Linked DNA regions of Cupriavidus necator. The protein of the gene in region 1 interacts with the protein of each later gene in a pairwise test. Links are inferred from orthologs where the notes say so. Each region holds a gene or a part of one and is shown on either strand. Other genes may lie near its edges.

The links.
Region 2: the proteins of I6H87_RS14855 (region 1) and I6H87_RS00965 interact in binary tests that used the Escherichia coli proteins (3 or more experiments, as listed by UniProt). The link is inferred for Cupriavidus necator from one-to-one orthologs.

The regions. Positions count from the first base shown.
Region 1 is NZ_CP066018.1:3,157,115-3,173,110, forward strand. What follows is about bases 13,091-15,996. They hold I6H87_RS14855 (hydrogenase large subunit), read right to left. Parts: upstream 15,366-15,996; coding sequence 13,815-15,365; downstream 13,091-13,814. Other genes in these bases: I6H87_RS14845 (ribbon-helix-helix protein, CopG family), read left to right, coding at 13,091-13,214; I6H87_RS14850 (NADH-quinone oxidoreductase subunit B family protein), read right to left, coding at 13,291-13,815; I6H87_RS14860 (hydrogenase 4 subunit F), read right to left, coding at 15,370-15,996. Outside these bases: aceB (malate synthase A), read left to right, coding at 1-490; I6H87_RS14770 (class I SAM-dependent methyltransferase), read left to right, coding at 750-1,598; I6H87_RS14775 (dienelactone hydrolase family protein), read right to left, coding at 1,733-2,428; I6H87_RS14780 (cysteine hydrolase family protein), read right to left, coding at 2,493-3,119; I6H87_RS14785 (alpha/beta fold hydrolase), read right to left, coding at 3,164-3,985; I6H87_RS14790 (helix-turn-helix domain-containing protein), read left to right, coding at 4,247-5,203; I6H87_RS14795 (hypothetical protein), read left to right, coding at 5,253-5,483; I6H87_RS14800 (isocitrate lyase), read left to right, coding at 5,628-7,208; I6H87_RS14805 (MFS transporter), read right to left, coding at 7,342-8,637; I6H87_RS14810 (MBL fold metallo-hydrolase), read right to left, coding at 8,634-9,011; I6H87_RS14815 (ArsR/SmtB family transcription factor), read right to left, coding at 9,086-9,739; I6H87_RS14820 (YkgJ family cysteine cluster protein), read right to left, coding at 9,847-10,089; I6H87_RS14825 (hypothetical protein), read right to left, coding at 10,284-10,448; I6H87_RS14830 (DUF1275 domain-containing transporter), read right to left, coding at 10,546-11,706; I6H87_RS14835 (fused MFS/spermidine synthase), read right to left, coding at 11,747-12,577; I6H87_RS14840 (HPr family phosphocarrier protein), read right to left, coding at 12,592-12,864; and 2 more genes.
Region 2 is NZ_CP066018.1:201,326-206,340, forward strand. Bases 1-2,714 are described here. They hold I6H87_RS00965 (FKBP-type peptidyl-prolyl cis-trans isomerase), read right to left. Parts: upstream 1,765-2,714; coding sequence 1,237-1,764; downstream 1-1,236. Other genes in these bases: mutS (DNA mismatch repair protein MutS), read left to right, coding at 1-108; I6H87_RS00960 (hypothetical protein), read left to right, coding at 105-1,154; I6H87_RS00970 (cupin domain-containing protein), read left to right, coding at 1,776-2,714. Outside these bases: more of I6H87_RS00970, read left to right, coding at 2,715-2,981; I6H87_RS34220 (hypothetical protein), read left to right, coding at 3,181-3,417; I6H87_RS00975 (MBL fold metallo-hydrolase), read right to left, coding at 3,511-4,299; bamC (NlpB/DapX family lipoprotein), read right to left, coding at 4,367-5,015. UniProt on the Escherichia coli protein: Folding helper with both chaperone and peptidyl-prolyl cis-trans isomerase (PPIase) activities. Chaperone activity prevents aggregation of unfolded or partially folded proteins and promotes their correct folding.

The DNA.
Region 1 (15,996 bases):
CCCGGGCCTGGTCGAGCCGGCCATGAAGGAATTCGTGGCAGTGCTGGGCGACAAGCCCAACCAGTTCGGCAAGCAACGCCCCGACGTGCAAGTGAAGGGCGCCGACCTGCTCGACTTCAAGCCGGAAACGCCGATCACCGAGCATGGCCTGCGCATGAACATCAACGTCGGCATCCACTACCTGGGCGCCTGGCTGGATGGCAACGGCTGCGTGCCGATCCACAACCTGATGGAAGATGCTGCTACTGCCGAGATCTCGCGCTCGCAGGTGTGGCAGTGGATCCGCTCGCCGAAGGGCAAGCTGGAAGACGGCACCAAGGTGACGGCCGAGCTGGTGCGCAAGCTGATTCCGGAAGAGCTGGCGAAGGTGAAGGCACTGGTGGGTGGCGATACCAAGACCTATGACCGGGCTGCCGAGATTTTTGAGCAGATGTCTACGTCGGAGGATTTTGCTGAGTTTCTGACGCTGCCGCTGTATGAGGAAGTTTAAGCGGGTAGGGTGCTAGCAGGATGAAAAAACCGCAGCTTTGGCTGCGGTTTTTTCTTTTGGGATGCCGATCGAGTGTCCACTCAACTGTTGGAGTCGTTCAGGAAGGCGGTCACTCACTGGCACAGCCTCCAAATGTGCGCAGAACGTAAGCCTTCTGCGTCGAAGCCGCCAACTTACGGGCGCTGGATGACGGGGGCCACACGCATCGCTTGCGCACTACAATGCTCCTGTACAGGCGGCGTCCTGAGGGAGTCTCCAGATGACCGACAGCAGCGTGAAATCCAATCTTCGCAATACGTGGGAGTCGGCAGCACCCGGCTGGGCGAAGTGGGAGCATGTGTTTGCCACCAATCTTTCGGGCGCCACGGACACGCTCATCGATATGGCCGGTATCCGGCCGGGCATGCGCGTTCTCGATCTGGCCTGCGGTGCCGGCAGCCAGAGCATCCAGGCAGCGATGCGTGTGGGTGCCGGCGGCGAAGTGGTCGCCAGTGATATATCGGGCACCATGCTGGAGCATGTCCGCCGAAATGCCGCTCGTGCCGGTCTTCAGAATATCGAAACGCTGGAATGCGCAGTAGACGAATTGGACGAGACACTGGCGCCGTTCGACGCGGCGATGTGTCGATTGGGATTGATGCTTTTCCCGTCACCTGGTGAGGCATTGGAATCTGTCCGACGCGTACTCAAGCCTGGCGCGCGTTTCGCGGCGCTAGTCTTCACGACGCCGGCCAACAATCCCTTTATGGCCCAGCCGATGGCGATCCTTCTACGCCACGCGGGCAAGTCTCCGCCCGCCCCCGGACAACCTGGAATCTTCGCACTGGGAGGCGATGGCGTGATGGAACGCCTGATGAACGACAGCGGTCTTGGCGATGTGAAAACACAGCATGTTCGAGCGCAGCTCGTCTTGCCGAGCGCGTCCGATGCTCTGCAACTGATGCAGGAAGCCGCCGGGGCATACCGGGCTGTGGTAGCGGACCTCGACGTCGCGGCGAGATTGAGGGCCTGGAACGAGGTTTATGAATGCCTTAAGCAGTTCGACGTCGGTGAAGGCTTCAAGACCGAGCTTGAACTCATCATCGGATCAGGCGCCAAGCCAGGATAGTTTTCGCCCGTTGGAGACTGAGGGTCGCCTACGGGCTTAATCGCGTCGCCTCATGCGCGACACGGTACGACCGGAACGGGACCGCAACGGCGCCGTTCCCGGTCCCGCCGGACGGAGCGTGGTTGCGGCGCAGGCTATGGCATAGCCTGGAAGAATGAAAGCGTCCGGGCATTGGCCCGTTCGGCGGCGTCGGCGACATAGTGGACGCCCTGGTTTCGCGCGAAGGCGTGCATGCAGCCGGGATACGTGTATATCTCGACATTGGGCTTGTCCGACAGCGCCGCGACGATCCGCGCCCGCGCTTCCGGCGGCACGAATTCATCTTCCTCGGCGATATGCATCAGCAGCGGCGTGGTGAACGTCGCGGCCTCGCCGAGATGCTTGTCGATGCCGACGCCGTAGTAGGAGACAGCCGCTTCGGCATTGGTGCGGACTGCGGTCAGGAATGCCAGCAGTCCGCCAAGGCAGTAGCCGACCGTGCCCACGCCGCTGGTAATGCCGTCCAGCCGCCGCGTGAACTGGATGGTCGCATCCAGGTCGCCCACGCCCGCATCGACATCGAAGGCCTGGTAGAGCGCCAGGGCCTTCTGCCATTCCGCATCGCTCTTGTCGGTGAGTTCGACGTTCGGCTGCTGGCGCCAGTAGAGATCCGGGCAGATGGCGGTGAAACCGTGTTGCGCGAAATGATCGCAGGTGGCACGCATGTCGTCGTTGATGCCGAAGATCTCCTGGATCACCACAATGGCCTTGCCGTTGGCCGCTGATGTCGGCCTGGCAAGGTAGGCCCGGAAGTTGCCGTCCGCTACGTCGATCGATGTGTACTCGCCCATGATGCCTCCTGTTATGCGGGGGTTTTGCCCATGCGGGCAGCCGTCAATGTAGCGCAATTCCCCGTCAGCGCGCGCCCAGCGCGGAGAGCAATGCGGCGGTGGTCAGGATGGCATGCGCGAACGTGGGCCCGTTGATCTCATGCGCGGCATGCAAGGCTTCCGGCGAGAATGCCGCGGTCGCGTCCCGCACCAGGGTCACATGGTAGCCAAGTTCCGCCGCGAACCGCCCCGTGGCTTCGATGCAGGTGTTCGCCAGCAAGCCCACCAGGACGACCTGCCGGATGCCGTGCTGCTTGAGCTGGAAATCCAGGTCCGTGTTGGCGAAGCCGCTGCCGCCCCAGTGCTCATGGACAATCACGTCGCCGGCCATGGGGCGGAAATCAGGATGCCAGTCTCCGCCCCAGGTGCCTTCGGCAAAGACCTGCGCGCGGCTGGCACCGAGCTGGTAGGGGCTGGCGTGCTGCCAGCCGAGATGCTCGTCCGGGCGGGCGCGATGGTGCGGCACGTAGAACACCTGTATGCCGCGCGAACGCGCCGCGCTGGTCACCGCACGCAGATTTGCCAGCGTCCCGAGTTTGTCCGCCACCGGCTTGGCCAGGCCGTTCAGCTTGCCGCCTTCGCTCAGGAAATCGTTGTACGGATCCACCAGCAGAAGCCCGGTGGACTCGCTGGTGTAGGCGGGGCCTGTCATGATCGTCCTCCCTGGCACTGGCAATCGTGCCTCTGCGACACTGGTCAGCGTTGCACGAACGCCAGCAGATCGTTGTTGATGAGATCCGGATGGGTCGTGCACATGCCATGCGCCAGGCCCTTGTAGACCTTCAGGGTGCCGTTGCGCAGCAGCTCCGCGCTCAACGGGGCCGAGGCCCCGATGGGCACGATCTGGTCGTCGTCGCCGTGCATGACCAGCACCGGCACGTCGATTGCCTTCAGGTCTTCGGTGAAGTCGGTTTCCGAGAACGCCTTGATGCAATCGTATTGGGCCTTGACCCCGCCCATCATGCCCTGTCGCCACCAGTTGTCCTTCACGCCTTCCGAGACCTTGGCGCCGTCGCGGTTGTAGCCATAGAAGGGCACCGGCACTTCCTTGTAGAACTGGGCGCGGTCGGTGGCTACCCGCTCGCGAAAGCCGTCAAACACCTCCACCGGCAAGCCCCCCGGATTGGCGTCCGTCTTGACCATGATCGGCGGTACGGCACCGATCAGGACCGCCTTGGCCACGCGCCCGGCGCCATGCTTCGCGACATAGCGTGCCACTTCACCTCCGCCAGTCGAGTGGCCGACATGGACAGCGTCCTTCAGGTCGAGGTGCGCAACGAGCGCGGCCACGTCGGCGGCGTAGGTGTCCATCTCATTGCCGATGGCGGTCTGGGTGGAGCGGCCGTGGCCGCGGCGATCGTGCGCAATGACCCGGAACCCCCTGGCCAGGAAGAAATGAAGCTGGGCATCCCAGTCGTCGGCGGTCAGGGGCCAGCCGTGATGAAAGACGATTGGTTGCCCCGCGCCCCAGTCCTTGAAGTAGATCTCGGTCCCGTCCCTGGTTGTAATCGTTCCCATGGCTTGCTCCGTCTGAAGGGGATTGGAAAGCCCGCGGCGGCTCGAGGACCCGATGTGTGCGATCGTCGCCAGCCTGTGCGCTGGCGGCATGGCAGCCTGCTTCACGGTCGGCAACCATCGCGGTGACGGCCATTATTCTCCTGGACTCTGGCCAGACGCTACGTAAAATCGGCAAATCGGATGGTGCCTGCCGAGCCTGCGCCAGGTGTCAGCCATCCCGCCGCAGGGCACTCCAATTCACTTGAGCGCAAGAGGGTGACGATGACCAACGCCAGCTATGCGGAGTTTGATGAATTCGAAGCGTCACTGTATGGCGTAAACGGCCGGTACATGCTGCGCTCGGCGCAGCGACGGGACTGGCGCCTGCGTGTGCTCGAGCTGAATGGCGTTGCCTTGATGGCCGGACAGGAAGGCGCCGCGACGATCTACAGTGGTGCAGGCATGCCGGGATGCTTCAACCTGTTCCTGCCGCTGAGCGGACATGAATGCACGGTGGTCGACGGGCGCCGGTTCGACCGCCATGCAATCGGCTGGATGGCGCCGGACCGCATGTTCCATATCGACGCCAGCCGCCCGGCAAGCTGGATGACAATCTCCATGCCATGCGAGCTCGTCTGCCGGTGGATGGCGACATACGCAGACAATGCCGACTTGTCATTGCTCGCCCGCAATCTTGTCCTGACCGGCGGTCCAAGCTTGGGCGCCCTGCTTGCGCTGACCCAGCGCCTGCTCTTCATCGATGATCGCCAGCCTGCCCAACTGCATCACCCGGCTGGCGAGCAGACCGCACGCAGCGAACTCCTCCGGCTCGCGTTCAACACCCTGCTGCCGCTAGCCGCGCGTAGCACCGACACTGCCAGGCACCAGAATCACCGGCGCATCCTGAGCCAGGCCATGGACTTGCTGGCAGCGGCGCGGCACACGCCCATCCTGCTTGAAGATCTGTGCGCAGCTACCAGTGCCTCGGAACGTACCATTCGCAACGTGTTCAACCGGTACGTCGGCATCAGCCCCCACCGGTACCTGGTGCTCCACCGCTTGCACCACGCGCGCCAGGCGCTGAAGCATGCCAAGGCAGGCGAGACGGTCACGAGCATCTGTATGCGCTTCGGGGTCTGGGACATCGGCCGGTTCGCCATGCAGTACCGCCGGCTGTTCGGCGTGCTGCCCAGCCAGACGCTGCGCGCGTCGCATCTCGGCATGCAGGCGCCACACTAGGCCGATGCCCGGCCTGGGTGCCTACTCGAAGAACATCTCGAAGACCTGCGTGCGCAAAACCACTGGATGGCCGCATCGCGGTGGTAGCCCGATCCCATTTTTATTGACCGACTCTGGCCGGTTTCTGACGATCATCCCATCCGTGCCCGGCCTGCCTCCGGCAACTGAAAGAGCGTTTCACATTGTGGAATTTGCTCCGGCTTTCCCCCGGCGCTATCTTTCGTTCCTTGAAAATGCTTTCCACATTGCGGAATTTAGTGTTTATCTCATTGAAAAATAAGGAAAAATCAACTCTTATGTCTTATATAAGACTTTGCCGCGACGCATCAAGAACGCCCTACAATGAACCCACGCTGCTCGCCTCGACATCCGCCAGCACACTCAACTATTTTTTTCAAACGCGCTTTCTTCTTAGGAAATTCCCATGGCCCAGTATCAAGACGACATCAAGGCAGTTGCCGGTTTGAAAGAGAACCACGGCAGCGCGTGGAATGCCATCAATCCCGAGTATGCCGCCCGCATGCGTGCCCAGAACAAGTTCAAGACTGGCCTGGACATCGCCAAGTACACTGCCAAGATCATGCGCGCCGACATGGCCGCCTACGATGCCGACTCGTCGAAGTACACCCAGTCGCTGGGCTGCTGGCACGGCTTCATCGGGCAGCAGAAGATGATCTCCATCAAGAAGCACTTCAACAGCACCGAGCGTCGCTACCTTTACCTGTCCGGCTGGATGGTGGCCGCGCTGCGCTCTGAGTTCGGCCCGCTGCCGGACCAGTCGATGCACGAAAAAACCTCCGTCAGCGCGCTGATCCGCGAGCTGTACACCTTCCTGCGCCAGGCCGACGCCCGTGAGCTGGGCGGCCTGTTCCGCGAGCTGGACGCTGCCCAGGGCCCTGCCAAGGCCGCCATCCAGGCGAAGATCGACAACCACGTCACCCACGTCGTGCCCATCATCGCGGACATCGACGCGGGTTTCGGCAACGCCGAAGCAACGTACCTGCTGGCCAAGCAGTTCATCGAAGCGGGCGCATGCTGCATCCAGATCGAAAACCAGGTGTCCGACGAGAAGCAGTGCGGCCACCAGGATGGCAAGGTCACCGTGCCGCATGAGGACTTCCTGGCCAAGATCCGCGCCATCCGCTACGCCTTCCTGGAACTGGGCGTGGACGACGGCATCATCGTGGCCCGTACTGATTCGCTGGGTGCCGGCCTGACCAAGCAGATCGCCGTGACCAACACGCCGGGCGACCTGGGCGACCAGTACAATTCCTTCCTCGATTGCGAGGAGTTGTCGGCCGACCAACTGGGCAATGGTGACGTCATCATCAAGCGCGACGGCAAGCTGCTGCGTCCCAAGCGCCTGCCCAGCAACCTGTTCCAGTTCCGCGCCGGCACGGGCGAAGCGCGTTGCGTACTGGATTGCGTCACCGCACTGCAAAACGGCGCTGACCTGCTGTGGATCGAAACCGAAAAGCCGCATATCGCCCAGATCGGCGGCATGGTCAGCGAGATTCGCAAGGTCATCCCGAACGCCAAGCTGGTGTACAACAACAGCCCGTCGTTCAACTGGACCCTGAACTTCCGCCAGCAGGCGTATGACGCGATGAAGGCCGCGGGCAAGGATGTGTCGGCATATGACCGCGCCCAGCTGATGAGCGTGGAATACGATCAGACCGAACTGGCGAAGCTCGCCGACGAAAAGATCCGGACCTTCCAGGCCGACGCGTCGCGCGAAGCAGGTATCTTCCACCACCTGATTACGCTGCCGACCTACCACACCGCCGCGCTGTCGACCGACAACCTGGCCAAGGAATACTTCGGCGACCAGGGCATGCTGGGTTATGTGGCTGGCGTGCAGCGTAAGGAAATCCGTCAGGGCATCGCCTGCGTCAAGCACCAGAACATGTCCGGCTCGGACATCGGCGACGACCACAAGGAGTATTTCAGCGGCGAAGCGGCCCTGAAAGCGGCGGGTAAAGACAACACCATGAACCAGTTCTGATACCAGTAATACCCCAAGCAAAACGCCAACCGATACGGGTTGGCGTTTTTTTGTCCGGCGAGATCGCTCGCGGGGTTCTCATCAAACATATTCTTGTGCGCTTCCATGCAGAAGCTGTACGTGTGGCTTGAAATCAGCGTGCTGGGTTGAGACGCGGATGCGTCTCCTCTCCCCAGTGATACAGTACAAGGCCAGACAGTCCCATCGCGATGGCGACGAACCAGAATGCACTCTCGACGCGGCCACCGAGCGCTGCAGCTGCGCCCAGGCAGAGCGCGCCGATGCCATACCCGAGGTCGCGCCAGAAGCGGTAGATGCCAATGGCAGACGCCCGCCAACTGGGGTGTGCGATGTCGGCTACCGCAGCGCTCAGATTGGGGTACAACATCGCCATGCCCAGCCCGGTCACGGCGGCCGAGGTGCTCCACCAAACCGAGCCGCTGCCTAGCGGCAGCAGGGCCACGCCAGCGCCACACACCCACATACCCCCGACATTGAGGCGCTGACGGCCGACCTTGTCCGAGAATCTACCGGTGAATAGCTGGGCACCGCCCCAGGTAAAGCCGTAGACACCCACTATCCAGCCAATGCCGGGCAGGCTCACTCCCTGCTGGTGCAGGTAGATGGGAAACAAGGCCCAAACCAGCGCGTCAACGAACTTCTCCACTAGCCCGGCCTGGCAGAGCGCGGCCATTCGACGGTCGCGCCAACTCATCAGGACGAACATCTCGCTGCTCGATGGTTGCTCGCTTACGCCCGGCGGGTAGCGTGGGTGAAGCACTGTCGCGGATGTGCCGGCGGTGTGGCGTTTGACCTCAGCCCGGGCCCAGGGCAGCGTCTCCATCACCACCAGCCAGGCGAGCAATGTCGCCAGCCCAATGACGACAGCGCCGAACCACAGCAATCCTTCGCGCGGACCCGAGATGGAAGCCGCATAGCCCGTGACCACTCCTGCCACGGCGACACCCACGTAGCCAGAGAATTCGTTCAGCCCGATAACCAGGCCGCGCTGGTCGGCTCGCGTAATGTCGAGCTTGGCCGTCTGGGTCATTGACCAGGTCAGGCCCTGATTCACACCGAGCAAGGTAGTTGCCAGGACAATCCAGTTCCACGATGGCGCGAAATAGATAAGCAGCGGAATCGGTAGCGCTACAAGCCATCCGATGAGCAGCACTCGTTTGCGGCCGATGTGCTCCGCCAGGCGACCCGCAACGAAGTTCATAGCACCCTTGACGAAGCCGAATGCCACGACGAAGGCCACCAGTAGCATGAACGACCCACGTGGCACGCCGAACTCGGTCTCGGCGAGCGCCGGTACAACGTTGCGCATCATGCCAATGGTCATGCCTACGAACAGCACCTGCAGCAGTTGCTGCAGAATCTGGCCAAGATTGGCACGTATGCCGAAGTCAATCGAGAGCGGCTTCAATCGCGCGCACCTTCGGGCTTAATGCCACGCAGATTGACCTCTATGATGCGAGCCATGTTCTCCGGTTGCTGCGGGATGTCGGCAACCACCGCATCGACAAAGGCATCGCGCGACATTGCGAGCATCGGGTTGAAGCGTTTCTCGAACCCGATGGTCGATGCAGGCTTGCCAGAAAGGCCTGCGCCGCAGGCGCTGCCGGCTTGATGTCCAGGATAAATCTCAAGCTCGGCAGGGAGATTCAACAGCTTGCGATGCAAGCTATCGTGCAGTCGGGCGGCCATTTCGCGTTCTCTCCCGGCCAGGTCCGGCCGGCCGGCACATCCAAAGAAATAGGAAAAGGCGGCGTTTTCAGTGGGACGTTGGCGGAAGAACATGACGGTTTCCTGTGTCTGGACACTGGCGCCTAGTCGGCCCGCGCTTTCCGTGCCATGACATCCGTCTCCTTGCCCTATGCCTCGATGGGCAGCCCGTGAGCGCGCCACTCGGCCACGCCATCAGTCAGGTGGAAGGCGCGATAGCCCTTCTTGCGCAGGAACTCGACAGCGTCCTTGGCCATCAGGCAGAAGGGGCCGCGGCAGTACGCGACAACGGGCATGTCTTTGGGCAGCTCGGCAAGCCGCTTCCTGAGTTCGTCGAGTGGCAGGGAGCGAGCATGCGGCAAGTGGGCCGTGGCGAACTCCTCTGCTGGGCGCACATCGAGAACCAGCACTTCTCCGGCCCTGGCCTTCTTCAAGATGGCAGCACGGTCGAATCCTTCGAGGTCGTCGCCATGCCCGATGATTGACGCCAGGGCCACCTGCAATTCCACTAGCCGCTCCTCGGCCGCTGAACGAAGCGTTACCCAGAGGTCGGCCACGCTGGTGCTGGCCAGGCGGTACTGGACGTACTTCCCATCCTTGCGGGTCTCGACGAGACGAGCCTGGCGCAGCTCCTTGAGATGAGCGCTGGCGAGCTTCACGCTGATTTCTGCCTGGGCGGCCAGAACCTCGACGGTTTTCTCACCCTGGCACATAAGCTCGATAAGCTCCAGACGTTTCGGGCTGGCTACGGCTTTCCCGATGCGCGCGACCTGCTCGTACAGGTGGTTCTTTAACGTTCTCATTTTTTCATTCTATGGAACGTTAGAATGAATGGCAAGCTCTGTGTGGAAGGAGCCTCTCTCTGGGAGGCTGTTTGACAGCGGTTGCCAGCGGTAGCTTCATGCCTCAGTCAGACCAGCACGTGACGTGTCTCTAGAAAGAAGCGCTGAATCTCTTGTTCAATCTCCGGATCGATCATTCTGACCGGCCGGTTTCCGTTCGGGCAGGCAAGCCTTGGGGTCGTTCCAAACAAGCGACAAATCAACGGGCGCTCCGAATACACGCTGCATCCCTTGGTATCAAGGTGAGGGCAACTCAGGTTTGCCAGCGCCGTTTCGTGCTCGGCATCGCTTTTGACGGGAAGCCTCGACATTTCCTCCGTTGAGGTTGTCACAGGACCACAACAGTCATGACATCCAGGGGTGCACTCAAATGTGGGAATTCGTGAGCGAAGAAATCTGATCTTTTGACTATTCATTGGTGCGGTTATCAGAAAGTCGGTCAGGAGCTGGCCGAGGTAGGATGCGCGCTACATTCAACCCAACTGTGCGCCGCGATCTAGTTCAACTAACGTGCCCCCGGCGGTAGTCTGAGGAATTCCGACGCCTCTTGCATAGCGCTCTCGGCCAGCTCACGGGCTTCCTCGCCGCCGCCGGGCGTCATCAGGCCGGCCAGTGCTGCATAGAGCAAGTGGATCAGGTCCACGGCACGGTGATACTGTTCGTCGCTCATCTCTTTCCCTCTACGAGGCCATCGAGCCGTGTCGTCAGCTCAGGCCGGGACCTTGCTGTGGGACTGGCCGATGGCCGCGCCTGATCGGGCCGCCGTTTCATGTGCCTCCCCGCCCAGACAGATGCTGCACAAGCCAGATCATTGCCGACACCGCTGCACCGGCCCAGAGCGTCACGATCACCAGCGCCGCAACGTGGCTGACGGGGCGGTGGGCGGATGCCGCGGCCGCCGCGCGATGCTGGCGCATTACCGCGACCGGAATCCACCGTATTGCCAGCAACAAGCCCAGCGGCACCACCACCACGTCATCCAGATAGCCGAGCACCGGAATGAAATCGGGAAACAGGTCAATGGGCGACAAGGCATAGGCGGCGACCGGCAAGGCCAGTGCTTTCGCATACCATGGCGTGCGGGGATCTTGCGCGGCCAGCCACACGGCGTGCACATCTTCCTTGACTGCGCGAGCCCAACGCCGGGAACGTGCGATCAAATGAGCCAGAAGATCCCGGCGCCACAAATGCAGACGCACATCGTCCAGCACCGGAACCGCAGCGAGGGCAAGCAACAGGGTTGCCAGCGCAAGTGTGGCGCTGAACCCGACGTGCTTGAACCCCAGGGCGCCAATGACGCCGCCGGCAAAGAACAATACGACGAGTGTGATGAGTACCTGCAGCTTATGCCGATTGGCGAGCACCGGCGGCTTGCTCGAATCGGCCCTGGACAGGTTCCAATAGAACAGCTTGCCCAGTTCGATACCGATGTCGGTGACCATGCCGGTCACGTGCGTGGTGCGGATCTCGGCATTCGACAGCTTGGTGACCATGGCATTTTGCAAGCCCATGATGAAACAGAGCACCATGACTGTTGCCGGCACGAACAACCATTCGTGGTGTTCGAGATTGCTGCCTAGCAGGCCAAAACACACCAACAACAAGGCTTCCAGCATGAGCGGCAATGCGTATTCGCTATGCAGTCGCTCGCGCCGGGCCCAGTTGATCAGTACCGCTGAGCAGGCGGCGCCCGCCAGGAACGACAGCAAGGCCCCAAGGCCGTCCAACATCAGCCAGAAACTGCCAAGCGCCAGGTTGTCGGCCATGGCGGACACAACGCCCGACATGTGCGAGGTGTACTGCTGCACGGCCAGGAAGCCGCCTGCGTTGGTTGCTCCGGCCACAAACGCCAGGTAGCAGGCCAGTTGCCGATTGCTGCCGGGACTGCGCTCCTTCCCAGTCAGCTTGCGCAAGTACAGGATAGGCATGGTTGCGTTGGTAAGGAGGCTTGCGCGGGGGAGGGCGGTGTCAATACCGGAGCTGCGGTCTTGCCAGCTTCGACCAGGCCGCACGATCCGACGCAAGGCGCTCGCCGCGTTTCAGGCGGCGAGCGGCCGCGGTCAGGCTTAGCGAATGCGCGGTTTCCAGGATGCGCGCTCGTGCAATCAGCGCGTCCAGGGAGGGCAGCTTGTGCGCCCCCTTCCAGGCAAACAGCGTGTAGTTGGAACTGTCTTCGGAAAGAGAAATCGACATCGACTGGCCGAACGCGGTGCTGACTTCCTCCAGGTAAAGCGGGATATCGGGATCGCTTTCGAGAAAATTCGCGACCAGCACGCCGGTATCGGCCAGGCGGGCATGACAGGCGGCATAGAAGTCTGCCGTCCCCAGCTGCACCGGCATGCCATCGGCCAGAAACCCGTCCACCAGGATCACGTCCGGTCGCGCATCCTGGTTCGCAACATAGTCGGCGCCATCTGCGCAAACCACCTCAAGTCGTTCGTCGTCCGGCGGGATCTGGAATTGCTCGCGCAGGGCGATGACCGCCGGATTAATTTCAATTGCCACGATCTTGGTGTTGGGCAGATGCCGGTAGCAGTACTTGGCAAGCGAACCGCCACCCAGGCCGATCATTGAGATCCTGGCCGGGACTGGGTGCAACAACAGGAATCCCATCATCGTCCGGGTATAGCCCAGCACGAGCTTGTCGGGATCCTTGCGCGACATGAAGCTCTGGGTCGCGAGCGCGTCGAAATGCAGGGACAGGGCGTGCTGGGTTTCCAACACCTTGGGCGTACCGTCGTGGCTCGCCTCGGCAAGGAACTTCAGGTAGGCGTCGAACGAGGTGCGGTCGGCATGCATAGCTCAGGATTCCATCAAAGCGCCTTGGGAAGCGCCTCTCCCCGCAACAATGCCGCGATGGTGACGACAGCGGCGGCTTCGTCCGCTCCGTCCGCCTGGATGCGGATGTGCGTTCCCACCCGGGCGGACAGGCGCATGACCTCCATCACGCGCTTGGCGTTTGCAACCCAGGGGCCACTGGTAAGCAGGATCTCGCACTCAAATTGATTGGCCGTGAAAGCCAGCCGTGCGGAATTCCGCCCTTGAAATGCATTCCCGGCAGTTACCGCTATCGTCACTTCTACCACTGCGCCCCTCATCAAAAAGTTGTGCCCCCTGAAGACTCGTTTGCGCGGGACCGCGCGCCCTGCCAGCATCTACTAAGACATGCCGGCGCATCTTGGAGATGTATACTATTATAATTCCATTATTATATGATGACATTGTTAGACGCATGGAATCCAAGACTGCCCGCCTGACCGTATTGATCGATCCGGAGAAGAAAAAGGCCTTTGAGGCGCTCTGCGCCGCCCAGGACCAGACGCCATCCCAAGTCGTTCGCCAGATGATTCGCGACTATTTGCAGCAGTACGAGGTGGACTACGCCACCCGGCCGACGCTTGGAGCGCCAAGGTCAGTGGCGAAGGAACGCGGGTGATGCAGGAAGGGGCCAGCCGGTGCCCACGCTCAGGTGCACACCTCAGGTGCACACCGCTGTTGCCAGGGCCGGATCACTAGCGTCTTGTGGCACCGGTCTGCCGGACGGCGCTTAGTATTGCGCGCAGGATCTCTATCGGCGGCGGTGGACAGCCCGGCACCGTTATGTCTACCGGGATGACATTGGCGACGCGGCCGCAGCTCGCATAGCTCTCCCCGAAGATCCCGCCAGTACAGCCACAGTCGCCTATCGCCACCACCAGTTTCGGCTCCGGGGTTGCCGCATAGGTGCGCAGCAGGGCCTCTTCCATATGACGCGAAACGGGTCCCGTCACCAGGAGCATGTCGGCATGGCGCGGGCTTGCGACGAACTTGATGCCCAGGCCTTCGATGTTGTAGTAAGGATTGCCGAGTGCGTGGATTTCCAGTTCGCAGCCATTGCAGGAGCCTGCGTCGACCTGCCGGATCGTCAGCGCCTGCCCGAGAATGTCGAGCAGCTCCCGGTGGATGCGCTGGATGGAGGCGGCCTCGTCCGCCGCGCCGCGCGGAGCAGGCTCAGTAACGATGCCGGTATGTGCGATCTGCCTGAGGATTTTCCACATCAGAGATCGTGCCCCGAATAGCTGAGGTTGAAGGATTTGTTGATCAGCGGAAAGTCCGGCACGATGTTCCCGATGATGGCATGCTCCAGCACCGGCCAGTTCTGCCACGACGGGTCGTGGCAATGGCAGCGCAGAATGCGGCTGTCATCGGCAAGGTCGAGCGCGACCAGGACTTCGCCACGCCAGCCCTCCACCCATCCGACCCCGATGGCGGCGCCGGCGGGCGCTTGCGGAACGATTCGCGTGGCACCCTCCGGCAGGCCTGCACAGATGGCACGGATCAGTCGCAGCGACTCCAGCACCTCATCGAAGCGCACCGCCACCCGGGCGGCGACATCGCCGCCGCGGTGCGTGGCCATCTTCACGGCGACGCTATCGTAGGGCCGCCAGGCATGGTCGCAGCGCAGGTCCGCGGCGCAACCGCTGGCACGTCCGGCCAGGCCGGTAAGCCCAAGCCGGGCGGCAAGCTGCGGCGTGACGCAGCCTGCTCCAAGAAATCGGTCCTGCAGGCCCGCATGTTCGTCGTACACCGCACGCAGCACGCGTACTTCCCGCTCGATGTGACCGCACTGCTGTTCCAGGCGCTCAGCCATGGCTGGTGCCAGGTCTTGCGCAACGCCGCCCGGTACCACGGCGTCCATCATCAGCCGGTGACCGAAAGCCTCTGCGGACAACCGCTGCCAGTCTTCGCGCAGGCGCGAGAATTGCGCCAGGCCGAAGGCCAGCCCCGCGTCATTGCCCAGCGCCCCCAGGTCACCCAGGTGATTGGCCACCCGCTCACGCTCGAGCATCAGGGCGCGCAGCCAGTCCGCCCGCGGTGGAGGCGCGCAGCGCCAGGCGGACTCCAGCGCCATGCAATAGGCCCAGGCATAGGCCACGGTGGAATCGCCCGAGACCCGGCCGGCCAACCGGTAGCCCTCGGGCGGCGCCAGTTCGGTGAAACGCCGCTCGATGCCCTTGTGGGTGTAGCCCAGGTGTTCCTCCAGCCGCAGCACCTTCTCGCCGACCACCGAAAAGCGGAAGTGGCCGGGTTCGATGATGCCGGCATGCACCGGCCCGACCGCGATCTCGTGCACGCCGTCGCCCTCCACGCGCACGAAAGGATAGTTGGCAGGCAATATGCCGCCGGTGGCCGCACCCGCCGGCGCGCCGCCTTGCAGCGGCCGCGCCCCTGCCGGCCACAGGCCGTGGTCCAGCCAGGGCCGGCCATCGCGGCTGTCCTGCACGGGGATACCCACCAGGTCGGTCATGGCACGTTGCATCCGGCCCGCGCATGGGAATACGCCGGCCAGGTCCGGCACGGCGGGCGCGACGCCATCCAGTCGCAGTTCGAGCCACATCAGCCCCCGCGCCGCGGCGTATGTGACGCATGCCGTCAACGTGCCGCCGATGGCACTCCGATCAACGCCCCACAGCGCAACGAGGCGCCCGCCAGCGTCCGCCACCGCGCGGGCCGTGACCGACCAGCCGTCTGGATCGACCCGGCCATGCCAGACTGGCAGCGGCGCGGGCAACCGCTCCAGGTTGAGGCCGGGATCGGACAGAGTCATCGGTTCAGCTCCCAAGCATTGCGGCTGCCTGCCGGTACCAGGTGTCGAGATAGGGCGGAACATAGAGGCCCAGCATCAGCCCCAGGGCGAGGTGCGTGAACACCGGGACCAGCGCTGGCGGATGCGCCAGCGGCATGAGCGTGGTGTCGCCGAAGACCATCGGCTGCACCCGGCTGAACACCGCGGCGAACGCCAGCCCAAGTGCCAACAGCAGGAAGGGCGTGGCCCACGGCTGTTCGCGCATGGCGGTGGTGACGATCAGGAACTCGCTGGCAAAGACCCCGAACGGGGGCATGCCCAGGATGGCGAGCACTCCTACCATCAGGCCCCAGCCGACCGTGGGACTGACACGGATCAACCCGCGAATATCGTCCATGACTTGCGTGCCCGCCTTCTGCGCGGCGTGGCCGACGGCGAAGAAGATCGCTGACTTGACCAGCGAATGCACCGTCATGTGCAGCAGGCCGGCATAGCTGGCGATCGGCCCGCCCATGCCGAAGGCGAAGGTCATCATGCCCATGTGCTCGATGGACGAATACGCGAACATGCGCTTGATGTCGCGTTGCCGGATCAGGAAGAAGACAGCCGCGACCACCGATAGCAGGCCGAACCCCATCATCAGGCGGCCGGT
Region 2 (5,015 bases), 3.0 Mb from region 1 along the record:
GTCGATGCGCTGGCCAACCTGGATCCCGACACCCTGACGCCGCGCGCAGCGCTGGAGGCGCTGTACCGGCTCAAGGCACTGGCAGGCGAGGCGCTCGACGCCGCATGAACGCTGCACGCCGTGCCCTGCTTGCCATGCTGCTGCCGCTGCTTTGCACGGCCGGCATGGCATCGGCCGCGCCCGCGGGCCGCGCCGGCAAGGCACCGGCCAGGCCAAAGCTGACGCGCATCGCGCTGATCGCCGACCTGCCCCAGTGGCCGGCCGCGGAGGCCAACGCGGCGGCACTGCTCGACTACTTCGGCGAGCGCAAGCTGGACCTGGTCATTCATGCCGGCGGCATCAAGGGCGATACGGAGTCGTGCAGCGATGCGGTGCTGGGCAACCGCCAGCAATTGCTGGACCAGTCGCCGCTGCCGCTGGTCTACGTGCCCGGAGAGACCGACTGGTCCGAATGCCGGCTGCCGGTCAACGGCGGCTTTGACGCGGTCGAGCGCCTGAACCGGCTGCGTGAGCTGTTCTTCCCCGAGGACGCCACGCTCGGCCGGCATCCGCGACCGCTGCACCGGCAGTCGGACCAGGCGCTGTTCCGCAGCTTCCGCGAGAACATGCGCATGGAGGTGGCCGATATCCTGCTCGTCGGCATGAACCTGCCGGGTGACAACAACCACTACCGCGACGAAGGCGGGCGCAACGGCGAGTTCGAGGACCGGCGCGAGGCCAACCGCCAGTGGCTGGCGCGCGCGTTCTCGGTGGCGCGGCAACGCGACCTGAACGGCATCGTGGTGGTGGTCCACGCCGACCCGCATTTTGCCAACGGCTGGGAGAAGAAAGGCCGCCCGACGCTGCTGGACGGCTTCATGCGCCACCGCACCCGCGACGGCTACCTGGAATTCAAGCGCCAGCTGCGCGAGCTGGCCGGTCGTTTCCGCGGCCAGGTGCTGCTGGTGCATGCGGGCGGAAACGGGGCCAACGGGGCGGACAACGGCTTCGGCATCGACAAGCCGCTGCGCGATGCGGCCGGCAAGGTCATGCAGAACTTCACGCGTGTGTCACTGCCCGCCAACACGGTCTCGCAATGGGCCGAACTGGTGATCACGCCGGGCGCGGCCTCACCGTTCGCAGTCATGCTCAAGGACGCACCGGCACCGCGCTGAGACCGCTTGCCGGCCCGACAACGAAAAAGCCGGCTGCGGCCGGCTTTTTCCTGGGGTGCGGAATACGAACCGTGCAGCGCGATCAGTGCAGCGTGCGCGGCGTGTCGTCGTCCTCGTCCTCATCGACGACTTCAACGCCCGAGGCGCCATGGGCGTGGCCGTGCTCGATTTCCTCGGCGGTGGCCTCGCGGACTTCGGAGACCTTCAGCCAGAAGCGCAGCGCCATGCCGGCCAGCGGATGGTTGCCATCCAGCACGACCTTGTCCTCGGCCACGTCGGTCACGGTATAGATGACGGAGTCCTCTTCGTCGCCATCTTCGGGCATGCCTTCGAACTGCATGCCGACTTCCAGCGGCTCGGGGAAGCGGTTGCGCGGCTCGACCTTCACCATATCGGCGTCATAGTCGCCGAACGCGTCTTCCGGCTCCAGCTGCAACTGGGTCTCGAAGCCCGCGTCATGACCGTCGAGCGCTTCCTCGATCTTGGGGAACGTGCCATCATACCCGCCGTGCAAATAAACCATGGCTTCATCTGACTCCTCGATCAGATTGCCTTGCGCGTCCGACAGCTTGTACATCACGGACACCACAGTATTCTTAGCGATTTTCAATTCTTGACTCCATGAACGATTCCGCATTATACGCGCAGGCCCTGCCCCCTGGCCCCGTCGATCCAGACACTCCGCTCGACCTGCTTGGTGGCATGACGCCTGCTGCATTCATGCGGGATATCTGGCATCGCAAGCCCCTGCTGATTCGACAGGCAGTACCCGGAATCGTGCCGCCTGTGTCGCGCGAGGCTCTTTTCGACCTGGCCGACAGCGATGACGTCGAATCGCGCCTGGTGACGCACTTCCGTAACCGCTGGAAACTCGCGCATGGCCCATTTGCGCGCGAAAACCTGCCCGGCGTCAAGGCCCGCCAGTGGACCCTGCTGGTGCAAGGGGTAAATCTGCATGACGCCGCCGCGGCGGAACTGATGGGCCGCTTCCGTTTCGTGCCGGACGCGCGCCTGGACGACCTGATGATCAGCTACGCCACCGACGGCGGCGGCGTGGGCCCGCATTTCGACTCCTACGACGTGTTCCTGCTGCAAGTCTCGGGCCGGCGCCGCTGGCGCATTTCGTCGCAGACCAGCCTTGAGCTGATCCCGGACATGCCGCTGAAGATCCTCGCCGACTTCAACGCGGAACAGGAATGGGTGCTCGAACCCGGCGACATGCTCTACCTGCCGCCGCAATATGCGCACGATGGCATTGCCGAAGGCGAATGCATGACCTGCTCGATCGGCTTCCGCGCGCCGGCCTACCGCGAGCTGGCCGGGCATTTCCTGGCCTGGCTGTCTGAAACGGTCGAAGACAATGAAGACCTCGGCGGCCGTTATGCCGACGCCGGCGAGCGCGCCGCCACGCGGCCCGCGCAGTTACCCGCCGGCATGGCCAAGGCAGTCGCCGAGCGGCTCAAGGCGTTGCAATGGAATAGCCAGATGGTGTCCGAATTCCTCGGCAGCCATCTGTCAGAACCCAAACCTGGCGTTGAATTTGCAGAGATACCCGACATGCCGTTGCGCCGTTATGCGACACTGGCGGCCCGCCATGGTGTGGTACTGCCATCAGCATCGATTGCGCTTTACGACCGCGCGAATTTCTTCCTCAATGGAGAAGCCTACGAGCCGCCGGCCGAACTGATGCAATGGCTGAAAAAGTTGGCCGATTATCGGCAGCTTAGTAGCGAAGATGTTGCGGCTTGCGCGGACCTACCCGATCTGATGGAAACTTTCCATCACTGGACGCTGGAAGGATGGCTGCAATTGGGCCCGCGGCTGTAATAATACGTAACATTGCGAATCAGTAAATTTCGGCGCTACACAAGCCGGGAAAACGCGGATATAATTGTTGGCTGGCTAGTACTGTGGACCATTGCATTTATCGGGACCCGGGAGGGCCTCTATTTTGCAGTTCAAGAGCGATAATTACCGGTAATTATTCATCGCCTGTTTTCCGTTATTACAAGTTAAAGGACGAACAATGAAGAAGTCTCTCCTGATCGCATCGCTGCTGGCCGCTGTTGCTCTCGCCGCTTGCGGCAAGAAGGAAGAAGCTGCCGCTCCGGCCGCTGACACGGCTGCTCCGGCTGCTGCCGCTCCGGCCGCTGAAGCTTCGGCTCCCGCTGCTGAAGCCCCGGCCGCTCCGGCTGCTGCTGCTCCGGCTGCTGACGCTTCGGCTCCGGCTGCTGACGCTTCGGCTCCGGCTGCCAAGCAGTAATCGGTTCCTGACCGATGAAAAAACCGGCCTTCGGGCCGGTTTTTTTATTTGGGCGCTGCTACCGCACTGCGCCCTGCCGAATCCACGCATCCCTCAGGCGCGCACCGCCTGCCAGTCCAGGCCCTCGTCCTGGTCTGCCACCAGCACCTCGGACGGCAACGCACCCAATGCCATTGCCAGCGCCCCCGTTGCCAGCTCACGCGTATTGTTCTGCTTGCTGAGGTGGGCCGCGACCACGCGGTTCAGGCCGGCATGGGCAACTTGCGCCAGGATACTGGCCGCCACTTCATTGGCCAGGTGGCCGAAGTCCCCGCCGATGCGCCGCTTCAGCGAAGCCGGATAGACCGAATTGCGCAGCATCTCGCGGTCATGGTTGCATTCCAGCACCAGCGCATCCACGCCTGCCAGGCGCGCCGTCACGTAAGGCGTCTCCATGCCTGCATCGGTCAACACACCCAGCCTTGCCTGCCCGTCCGACAAGACGAACTGCAGCGGCTCGCGCGCATCGTGCGGCACGGTGTACGGCAGCACCTGCAGTCCGCCGATGGCAAAGGCATGGTCGGCGCCGCAGACGCGCACGTCGGCCGCATCGGCGCCGCGCAGGTGCGAGGTCGCCAGCCAGGTGCCGTGGCTGGTATACACCGCCAGGCGGTGGCGGGCGGCAAAGGCGTAGGCCGAGCCGACGTGGTCGCCATGCTCGTGCGTCACCAGCACGGCGTCGAGCTGGTCCGGCGCGACGCCCAGGCGCTCCAGGCGCCGCGCGGTCTCGCGGATGCCGAAGCCGCAGTCGAGCAGCACGCGCGTGGTGGTGGTGTCTTCGCGGGATTCGATCAGCAGCGAGTTGCCCTCGCTGCCGCTGCCGAGGAAGGCGAAGCGCATCATGGCCGCGCCCTCCCCGCCAGACACCGGCCAGGACGGCCGGCTGGCATGCCAGCAGTCATGCGCCGGCTCAGTGCAGTTGCTCGTCGATCAGCGACAGGATGCGCTTGCCGATTTCGCCGTTCTCAGGCTGGCCGGCATCGTTGAGCACCGTCACCAGCGTGCCGCTGCCCGTGCCCTTGAGCGACACGCGATACTTCTTGGCGGTCTTGGAATCTTCCGGCTTGGTGAACAGCTTGGAGAAGAAGCCACGGCTGTCGGCAACGGTGCGCGGGTCGACATAGCGCACGTAGTACAGGCCCTGGCCGCGGTCGCGGTCTTCAACCGTGAAGTTCACGCGGTCCAGCGACAGGCCGACCGAGCGCCAGGCGCGGTCGAACGGTTCGGGCAGCTGCAGCGCCGGAGCGCCGTTGACCTGGGACAGGTACGACTTGGCCGGCGCGGCGCCATCGGCACCAGCAGCAGCGCCAGCAGCGGCGGCCGTGCCCGCAGCGGCTGCGGCATTGCCCGCCGCCGCCGGGTTCTTGGCCATGCGGTCGGCTTGTTCCTTCTGCACGCCCAGGCGCTGGGCCAGGCGCGACAGGAATTCGGCTTCCAGCTCAGGATCGGCCGGACGCGGGGTCCAGACCGTGCTCGACTTGTCGATGCCGGTCAGCTGCTCCTGCGCACCGCGGTGGCTGATGAAGACCTCCAGCGTGCCGTTCTGCGAACGCTCGACG